DNA from 3 places in the Paraburkholderia edwinii genome. Region 1 is predicted to be linked to each of the others. Evidence: riboswitches for the same ligand, from Rfam matches in the RefSeq annotation. Region 1 holds a riboswitch; each other region holds the start of a gene.
What was found. Region 1 has a riboswitch for cobalamin ahead of KZJ38_RS31230 (cobalamin biosynthesis protein). Riboswitches for the same ligand answer to the same signal wherever they lie in the genome.
Positions count from the first base shown of each region.

Region 1 (3,266 bases):
ATTCGCGAACACACCGTACACCGGCACATCGTCGCGGTAGTGCGCGAGGCCGAACGCGACCGCACCGAAGGTCTGCGCCATTGCTTTCGCTGAGATCACGGCGACGACGGGCACGCCGAACGCAGCCGCGAGGTCCGCGCTGCTCGGCGTGCCGTCGTAAAGACCCATCACGCCTTCGATCAGGATCAGGTCCGCTTGCGCGGCGGCCTGCGCGAGCAGAGTGCGGCACGCGGCTTCGCCGACCATCCACAGGTCGAGCGACAGCACGGGGGCGCCGCTCGCGCGCTCGAGAATCATCGGGTCGAGAAAGTCGGGCCCGGTCTTGAATACGCGGACGCGCCGGCCTAGCCGGCGATGGTGGCGCGCCAGCGCCGCGGTGATCGTCGTCTTGCCCTGGCCGGATGCGGGTGCGCTGATAAAGAGCGCGGGGCACTGCGCCATCGTTCAGAACTCCACGCCGCGCTGCGCCTTGACGTGCTGCTCGCGGTACGGATGCTTGATCGCGCGCATCTCAGTGACGAGATCGGCCGCCTCGACGAGCGCATCGGGCGCATGCCGCCCCGTGACGACCACGTGCAGCATCTCCGGACGCGCGGTCAGTACGCCGAGCACTTCGTCGAGCGGCAGATATTCGTACTTGAGCACGGTGTTCAGTTCGTCGAGGATCACCATCTGATAATCGCCGCTTTCGATCATCCGCTTTGCTTCGGTCCAGCCTTTGCGCGCGGTCGCGATATCGGCGTCGCGGTTCTGCGTATTCCACGTGTAGCCGTCGCCCATCGTGACGAATTCGCAGTTCGGCAGGCTGCCGAGGAAATCGCGCTCGGACGTATGCAGCGCGCCCTTGATGAACTGCACGACGCCAAGGCGCATGCCGTGGCCGAGCACGCGCACGGCCATGCCGAACGCAGCGGTGCTCTTGCCTTTGCCGGTACCAGTATTGACGATCAGCAGGCCTTTTTCGATGGTCGCTTCCGCCTGTTTTTTCTCATGGCCTTCGCGACGGCGCTGGGTCATGCGCTGATGCGATTCGGGGTCAGTTTTCATTGAGCGTCCTCGTGATGTTGTTGATGTTGAGTGGGTTCGTGGTCGAACGTTGCGAGCGCAACGGAATCGGCTGTGGCATCGGCCGTAGCAATCGCGACGGTCACGCCGCCTTCGAATACGCGTTTCGGGGCGATCAGCCGGCCGGCGGCCGCGGCGAGCAGCGCGCACGGTTCGCATACGCCGTCGACGCCGAGGTGCGCGCGAACGTGAGGCGAGGGCGCAGTCATTTGTCCGGCATGGGACACCGCTGATGCCGCCGCGATCTGCTCGCGCGAAAAAACGTGCAGCGGCAGCGCATGGCGCGCGCAAAACCCGACAATGCCCGGTTCGTGAGCCTTGATGTCGATGGTGGCAATTGCGCGGACGTCGTCGATGGAGTGTGGGCCGAGCGCGCTGAGCACGGCCGCATCGATCTGTTCGACGCTCGCGCCGCGCTTGCAGCCGATGCCGACGGCGAGCCGCTTGATTGGCCGATTCATCGCGCGCCGCCGTGTGAATTGAGGAAAACCGTGGTGAAAAGTGCAGAAAAAAGCGCGAGGCAAAGCGCGCGGAAAACCGCGGGAAAACGCGCAGGACGAACCGCGGCTCGAAGCGCCGTCGTACGGAGAACCGCGCTGAGATGCGCGGAATAAAGACGTGTCATGCAATGCCACATAGCGTGCACGGCGGCGGCAAGCGGTAGCGATCAGTTGCTTGCGGTTGTATGCGATTACGCCGTGCGTGGGCGCCCGTATCCGTCCCCCGCGGAACCGGCGACTGGCGACCGTGACGTTCGCCCCCTCGCATCCGGCCGGTATCCGGGCTGACGGCCTCATGCGCATCGCCTTCCCATCGGCGGATGGCCGACAGTGGCATCGAAACGCATGCGCGGACATGAAATCCGCAGGCCGCTTACCGTTGGCGGGGACAGCACAGGTCGGGCGCCTGCCGGCGCTTCCTGTTTCCCGTTTAACCGCATATGAGCGCTACGCGCAGATGCGGCACCGGACGCGGGCATACGATAGCACATGAGCCCTTCGTCGCCGGGTGGACGAGGCGGCGTCGGCAGCCCCCAGCCTTGACGCTTCCCCCTTACCGCGCCTACACTCGCACGCACTTCTGGTGCTCGCGCGCGCCGTCCGGCGCGCGCAGTTAAACGGGAAACAGCAGGCCTGAATCCTGCCCGATGCGTTGTGCCGAATACGGCTGCCGCATCATCGCTTCAGGTCAACCTGTGCTGCCCCCGCAACGGAAGGCGAGCGCATCGCGGTGGTTGCGATGCAGAGCCGGCTTCGAGGTCCGCGCGCAAGGCCGCGCGGGCAGGCAAACCACTGCGCGAGAAACTGTTCACTCGTGTGGGAAGGTGAAGCGGCGCTCTCGCCAGCCCGGATACCGGCCAGAAGTCCAAGGGTTGACGCCGCGGGGTTGCGGCGTTCCGTCCACCATTTCGCGGCCTGATGTCGCATCTTGTCTGGCACAGGGTGTCGGCCATCGCGCCGCGATTCACATTCGCGAAGTCGCCATGCAAACCCAGATGCGCAAAATCCCGGTGACGATCGTCACGGGCTTTCTCGGCAGCGGCAAGACCACTCTGCTGCGCCATATTCTTCAGCACAGCGGCGGACTGCGGGCCGCCGTCATCGTCAATGAATTCGGCGAACTCGGCATCGACGGCGAAATCTTCAAAGGCTGCGGCATCGGCTGCGACGAAGACGGCCGCGAAATCGAAGGCCAACTGTACGAGCTCGCGAACGGTTGCCTTTGCTGCACCGTGCAGGAAGAGTTTTTTCCCGTGATGGAAAAGCTCGTCGAGCGCCGCGACCAGATCGATCACGTGCTGATCGAAACGTCGGGCCTCGCGTTGCCCAAGCCGCTCGTGCAGGCGTTCAAGTGGCCGTCGATCAAGAACAGCTTTACCGTCGATGCGGTGGTGACCGTTGTCGACGGTCCGGCTGTGGCGAGCGGCCAGTTCGCCGAAAACCCGGTCGCCGTCGATGCGCTTCGCCAGGCGGATCCGAACCTCGATCACGAATCGCCGCTGCACGAGCTGTTCGAAGACCAGCTGTCCGCCGCGGACCTCGTGATCCTCAACAAGATCGATCTGCTCGACGACGCGCGTGCGCAAGCGGTCGAAGCGACGATCCGCGAAGAGATTCCGGCGCAGGTGAAAGTGGTGCGCGCGCAGAACGGCCAGCTCGATCTGCACGCGCTGCTCGGGCTCGAGTCCGCGTCGGAGGAGA
Region 1 covers NZ_CP080096.1:2,128,710-2,131,975, forward strand. The annotation lists gene KZJ38_RS31220 (cobyrinic acid a,c-diamide synthase CobB) at 1-441, opposite strand, end outside; gene cobO (cob(I)yrinic acid a,c-diamide adenosyltransferase) at 445-1,047, opposite strand; gene KZJ38_RS31230 (cobalamin biosynthesis protein) at 1,044-1,526, opposite strand; cobalamin riboswitch at 1,819-2,050, opposite strand; cobalamin riboswitch at 2,130-2,441, shown strand; gene cobW (cobalamin biosynthesis protein CobW) at 2,549-3,266, shown strand, end outside.

Region 2 (3,266 bases), on a different replicon from region 1:
AAGCGCAGCCAATGTCCGCGTCGCATGCGTCACGCGACTCGGACATGGATTCGATGCCGGGCATGACGATGGACGATCTGCCGCTGCCGCAGGTTCCATGGGCTGCCGGTGCGACTCGCGTGCCGCAGTCGCAGCAGGTGGGTCCCACGTCATTGACCCTCGACCAGATCGTTTCGCAGGTGGGTGCGCTCGGCCTCTCCGATGGCTACGACGTCGCGTTACCCGCTTCCGCAAGCGGGGTGTACTCGGTGTCGTATTTTCCGGCTGACCCGAAGCTCGAGCGCACGCTGTACATCGATCAGTACAGCGGCGCAATACTAAAAGACATTCGCTACGGCGATTACGGCGCGGTGGCAAAGGCAGTGTCTTACGGTACGTCGCTGCATATGGGCCGCTACTTCGGCCTTGCGAACCAGCTCGTTTGTACGGCGATTTCGCTTGGACTGGCAACGCTCGCCGCGACGGGCTGCGTGATGTGGTGGAAGCGCCGGCCGGCAGGCACGCTCGGCGCCCCCGCGCGCGAGCGTGCTGGTGTGCCGATGCGAGGCTGGAAGGTCGGCCTCGTTGTGCTTGGCCTTGTGTTTCCGCTGATGGGAGCGACGCTGGTCGCGGTCTGGCTGATGGACCGCATGTTGTTCGGCCGCGAATCGCGGCCGGTCGCAGCGTGACGCCATAAGGCATTTTCGTGCATAGGAGAACGACATGACGGCCACACGAGCATTCTTTCTGGTTGCGGCATCGTTCGCATGGGCGGGAAGTGCTACCGCCGCCCCGGCAACGATGATGGTGTCCGACTGCTGGATCCGGCTATTGCCCGGCGATCTGCCATCGGGCGGTTATTTCAGCGTCATGAACATGGGCCATAAGCCGGTCGACCTGCTTCGCGTGCAGACCGACGCGTACGGCAGCGCGATGCTGCACCAGACGGTCAGCAACGGCAGTATGTCGAAGATGGACATGGTGGATAAAGTCAGTGTGCCTGCCGATGGCACGCTTGCATTCAAGCCAGGTGGATATCACGTGATGCTGGAGCAGCCGAAACGGCCGCTCAAGGTCGGCGACAGGATTCCCTTCATATTCGTCTTCAGCGACGGCGAGCATCTGCAAGCCGAATGTGAAACGAAAAGTCCGGCCACGATGGGTCACTGAGACGGCATCCGCACGAAACCCGGCGTGCATGCCGTAAGGTATCGCGCACAAACGCATTTGTTATTCGTCCAGGCGTTTTCCGCGCGATAATCGGCGGCACGATGGTTGCCGCAAGGCATTAATAGGGAATATGGTGAGGCGATTGTCAAGGCCATAGCTGTGCCCGCAACTGTGAGCGCGGAGCCCGGCGCGATGAAGACACTGGGAAACCGGGAAGGCGGCGCCGGACGATGATGCGTGAGCCAGGAGACCTGCCACTGCCCGGGACGTCGACACCCCCGGTCCTGGCCGCCCGTGTCGGGTGGCTCAAACCCTGGCATGCGAGGACATTCATGCAACGGCAATACCTTTCCCGTCTCTTCGATGATGGCGCACACGCACTGCGCGGTAAGGTCATCGGGATTTTTTCGCTGCTTATCGCAGGAAACATCGGCATCTGGATCTGGGCGCTAACGGCGCTGCATGGGCGGCCCGGCCTTATCGGTACCGCAGTGCTTGCCTATACGTTCGGTTTGCGTCATGCAGTCGACGCCGACCATATCGCCGCGATCGACAACACCACGCGCAAGCTGATGCAGGGTGGCAAGCGACCCGTCGCAGTGGGTTTCTTCTTTTCGTTGGGCCACTCGACGATCGTCATTGCACTGTCGGTCGCGGTGGCGTTTGCGGCGGTCACATTGAAATCGCGCTTTGAAGACATGAAGGCAATCGGCGGTGTGATCAGCACATCCGTCTCAGCCGGCTTTCTGCTGGTGCTGGCTGTGGTCAACGTGTTGATCCTCGTGTCGGTCGTGAAAACGTTCCGGCGCGTGCAGCGCGGCGAGCGGCTGGTCGAAGAAGACCTGGACATGCTGCTCAACAAGCGCGGCTTCCTCTCGCGCGTGTTTCGTCCGCTGTTCCGGCTGGTCACGCGTAGCTGGCATATGTATCCGATCGGCTTCCTGTTTGGACTGGGCTTCGATACGGCGACAGAAGTTGCGCTGTTCGGCATCTCTGCCGCGCAGGCTGCCGACGGCATGTCGCTTGCGACCATCCTGGTCTTTCCGGCACTGTTCACCGCCGGCATGTGCCTGATCGATACGGCGGATGGCGTGCTGATGCTCGGCGCGTATGGTTGGGCCTTCATGAAGCCGGTGCGCAAGCTCTACTACAACATCACGATCACCTTCGTTTCAGTGGTAGTCGCCGTGCTGATTGGTGGCATTGAAGCGCTGGCGTTGATCGCAGACAAGCTCGATCTGAAGGGGGGCTCGTGGGACCTGATTGGCGCCGCGTCGGAGAACTTCGGTTTGCTCGGCTACGCGGTGATCGGCGTCTTCGTCGCGAGCTGGCTGATTTCTGTGCTGTTCTACAGGTTCAAACGCTACGACGATTTGCCGGTCAATCTCGGCTGACAGAGTCTCACCACATGGACTTGGCAGATGACCGCTTCACGTCTGGAAGCAGTCATCTGCAGGGTGGACTCGAAGGTCTGCTCAGGGTCGGGAGCGGAAGCTCGGTGTCCGGCAGTGCACGTTCGATTTGGAGCGCGGAGCAGTCGTGGAGGCCCGGACGTCACCATCGAGAGGGTGAGATCAAGTTGCTGATTGAGCGTTCGCTATCGGCCCGCGGCGGGCGTTAGCAAAGGCGTCGACGAGCAAACCACGACTCTCCTTGCGCCTCGCGTGAGAGCCACGTAGAGGTGTTGTGCAGTCATGCGCTCGGGCTCAAGAATGACCGCGACGTCAGCCTCCAGACCTTTCAGAAGAAGCGTGCTTCCAACGGCGCGCCGACCCAGCGGCCGACCCCGATGACGGTTTCGCTCGCGAGCCTGAATTGCCGCGCCAATGAACCCACCTTCGCCGCCGGCGGCTCTAAGCGCTGAGATGCAGCAGTGCAGCACTTCGGGTCGGTAAACGCGCGCACCGCGTTGGTCCGCGAGGGACTGGAGCAGGTCAATTGAAGTCGCGTGGCTGGGAGCAGCCATAAACGTTACTGCTGCGACTTCTGCTGGCGTTGCGGGCGTGCGGGCTCGGCCGCCTCGTATCGTTTCGACTCGCGTGAGCAAGTTTGCAGCACCCACCCCGGTCATCAGTGATGTTGCGAACTCGGCAATTTGTCGCAGCGCGTTGGGACTT
Region 2 covers NZ_CP080095.1:4,834,541-4,837,806, reverse strand. The annotation lists gene KZJ38_RS21495 (PepSY-associated TM helix domain-containing protein) at 1-668, shown strand, start outside; gene KZJ38_RS21490 (copper chaperone PCu(A)C) at 703-1,149, shown strand; cobalamin riboswitch at 1,235-1,422, shown strand; gene KZJ38_RS21485 (HoxN/HupN/NixA family nickel/cobalt transporter) at 1,482-2,543, shown strand; gene KZJ38_RS21480 (UvrD-helicase domain-containing protein) at 2,747-3,266, opposite strand, start outside.
Region 2: linked by a shared signal. The riboswitch ahead of KZJ38_RS21485 (HoxN/HupN/NixA family nickel/cobalt transporter) and the one ahead of KZJ38_RS31230 (cobalamin biosynthesis protein) in region 1 are both predicted to bind cobalamin.

Region 3 (3,266 bases), 820 kb from region 1:
CGTCGATAACAGGTACGATTTGTCCGTTGAATTTGCTGGGGCGTCGGACCAGCTTTTCGTTACCCGGGCGAGCAAATTCATCAAGCTTCCAGGCCGCTCTCGAGCGGCCTTTCCTTTTTCTGGTCTCCCGTTATTTGCGGGCGGGTTTGCGTACGATTTTGCGTACGTTTCGCTGGCGGAATGTCTCCCTTCGGAATAACGGAAAACAACTCCGCCTTCGGCTTGCGAGCCAGCAGTTCAAGCACAGCCTCATCCCTGACCATTGAACCGTAACCGTCCGCCCGAGGAACGGTGCTCTTTACGACGGTCATTTTCGACGAACCGTGGACGACCGATGTTTCCGCGAGCGAACTACGGATCTGGCATAGAACGTCGTCGAGCTGGTATTGATCCTTGACCACGCGGCTTTGGTGGATGTGACGCCCGAGCAGCAAGATTTCAGGATCGTCGAGCCCCGGCAGTCCGACGGAAAGCCGTAGCCTTGAGATCGCCTGATGCTGATCGTCGGTCAGCCGGCCGACGGCAATTGGCTTGACGCGCTCGCCTTCGGCTATGCGACTCATGTGCGCGCGAATCTCGTTATCAATGTTCGGGTAAAGCGGCATCGCTCGGTATCGTCCGGTATCGTTGTGCCGCTCGCCTATGACCGGCTATGGGGTGACGGGCGATGATACCGGTGCGCCGTTCGCTGCGAAATCTGCCGAATGGCCTATCTACGGCTTCGATTAAGGCAATGTGCGCTTGCCAGGCGGTGCTTCGCGCTATGGCTGCAAGTTCGCTCGCGCGTCAGGCCACCACGCCCAGCCGCGCTTCGAATACCGTAATTCGATTGTTGCGAGCGGCGCGATTTCGATTTGCGTGAATGCCGCGGCAGGCGCGTGCAGTACATGGATGAGCGCCGCGCGCAACACGGCCGCATGTGTAATTGCGATGACCGTGAGATCAGCCAGATCGTCATTCGCTAGCGCGTCGAGCCACGCGCCGACGCGTGCGACAACCGCTTCGAACGATTCGCCGCGCGGTGGTGCCGCAGCTGGATCGCGCAGCCATGCATCCAGTGCCTGCGGCGCCTGCACGACGATATCGGCGACGCGCGCGCGTCGCCAATCGCCGTAATCCGTATCGGCAAGCCCGGCGGCGACTGTCGCGTTCAAGCCAAGCGCCTGTGCCGTGTCGCGCGCGCACGCTGCGGGACTCGTCAATGCACGTACTTCGCGTGCACCGTCGAATGCGAAGCGGGCGCGCTGCGCATACGCGTTCGCTTCGGCGAGGCCGCGCGCGTCGAGCGGCTCGTTCGCGTCCGCGAACGTCGCGCTGCGTTGCGCCGCAGTCGATGCGTGGCTGATCAACCAGAGACGTGTCTGCATGTCATGTCGTTCGAGTGCACGGGCCGCACGCCTGCGCACATTCGCACGGCTCGCGAAAAGCTTTCATTAGGCCGCACAGTTTAACGCGTAGAATAAGCGCTACTCGAAGCGCGGAAGCCGGTGCAAGCCCGGCGCGGTCGCGCCACTGTAATCGGCCATATCGATGGTCCGGGAGTCAGACCCAGCTTCGTGCCATTTCCTTCAATCGAACTATCGGGGCGCGTAACCCCAGGGAGATATCCGTCATGTCCGACGCTGTTTTCAAGCCGATCGACGCACTCGAACCCGCCGCCCAGCCCACGCCCATTCCGCTGCGCGAGCTGTTGCCGTGGGTTGTCTTCGGCGGCCTGCTGTTGTTGCTCGCGCTCTATTTCATCGGCGCCGAACAGGGCGCGACTTCGCTGATTCCCGGCATGTACGTGCACGAATTCGTCCACGACGGCCGCCATCTGCTCGGCTTCCCCTGCCACTGACGCAGGAGCGAACCATGGTAGGTAAATTGCTGGTGCGCGGCATGCTCGCAGGCATCGCCGCGGGGCTGCTCACATTCGGTTTGGCGCGCGTGGTCGGCGAGCCGCAGGTCGACCAGGCTATTTCATTCGAAGAAAAAACCGACGCGGCGAAGGGCGAAGCACCCGAGCCCGAACTCGTGAGTCGCGGCACGCAGGCGGGTATCGGCCTCTTTACCGGTGTCGTCGTGTATGGCGCTGCTGTAGGCGGGCTCTTCTCGTTGACCTTCGCATATCTGTATGGCCGCGCCGGGAAGTTGAGCGTGCGTGCACTGTCCGCGTGGCTCGCGCTCGGCGCGTTCCTTGCAATCGCAATCGTACCGGCGCTCAAGTATCCGCCGAATCCGCCGTCGGTCGGCGACCCGGAGACGATCGGCTATCGCACCGGGCTGTATTTCCTGATGATCGTCATTTCGCTGACCGCCCTCGTGTTTTCAATGAAAGTGCGGCGTCGCGCGGCTGTGCGCTTCGGCGCATGGAACGGATCGATCGTCGCGGGACTCGTCTTTATCGTGATCATCGCGGCGGTGCAGACTGGCTTGCCGGTCATCAACGAAGTGCCGGATGCGTTTCCGGCAGTCGTACTGTGGAAGTTCCGTGTTGCCGCGCTCGGCATGCAGGCGGTGTTGTGGGCGGCGATCGGTTTGCTGTTCGGCGCGCTCGCCGAACGCTTGCAGCGCTTGTCGCGCGCGGCGCGTCCGGAGCAGCGACTGGCCGGTTAAAGCGCGCGCTGGTGTCCGCCTTCCGCGGCCTGCACGGCAACCCCGTGCAGGCCGTTTTCATTGGTAGCCTGTTCGACCAGCTCGAGAAACCGTGCGAGACACGGGTTCCGGTTCGTCGCTAGCCAGACGAGCACCTGGGAAATCGACGGCGCCTGCGCAAGCGACTTGAACACCACGCCCGCCAGTTGAGCACGCTGCATCGACGTCGGCACGAGCGCGACCCCCGCGCCTTCGTCGACGAGACTCAGGACGGTTTGCTGCAGACGCACTTCGAAGCGCACATCGGGCTCGAACCCACCCGTGCGGCAGTGTTCGACGATCGTCGTATGCAGTCCCTCGCCAACCTCTCTCGCCGCGATGACGAACGGCTCATGCGCAAGCTGCGCAATGGCGAGCCGCCTCGCGCGGGCGAGCGGATGCCGGCGCGGCAGCGCGACGCACAGCGGCTCGGTAAGCACGGTGCGGGCGGCCAGGCCATGGGGTGGGGCGCCCGACAGCATGATCGCCGCATCGAGCTGCCCGTCGAGCACCTGCGGCGCGAGATCGTTCGAGACGATTTCCCGCAGGTTCAGCGTGACGTCCGGAAAGGCGGCACCGTAGCGGCGTGCGTAGGTGGGCAGCACGCTGTAAGCGGCGCACATCGTAAAACCGATCGTCAGTTCGCCTCG
Region 3 covers NZ_CP080096.1:2,946,847-2,950,112, reverse strand. The annotation lists gene KZJ38_RS34520 (hypothetical protein) at 81-605, opposite strand; gene KZJ38_RS34515 (histidine phosphatase family protein) at 762-1,367, opposite strand; cobalamin riboswitch at 1,427-1,571, shown strand; gene KZJ38_RS34510 (CbtB domain-containing protein) at 1,613-1,840, shown strand; gene KZJ38_RS34505 (CbtA family protein) at 1,855-2,598, shown strand; gene KZJ38_RS34500 (LysR family transcriptional regulator) at 2,595-3,266, opposite strand, start outside.
Region 3: linked by a shared signal. The riboswitch ahead of KZJ38_RS34510 (CbtB domain-containing protein) and the one ahead of KZJ38_RS31230 (cobalamin biosynthesis protein) in region 1 are both predicted to bind cobalamin.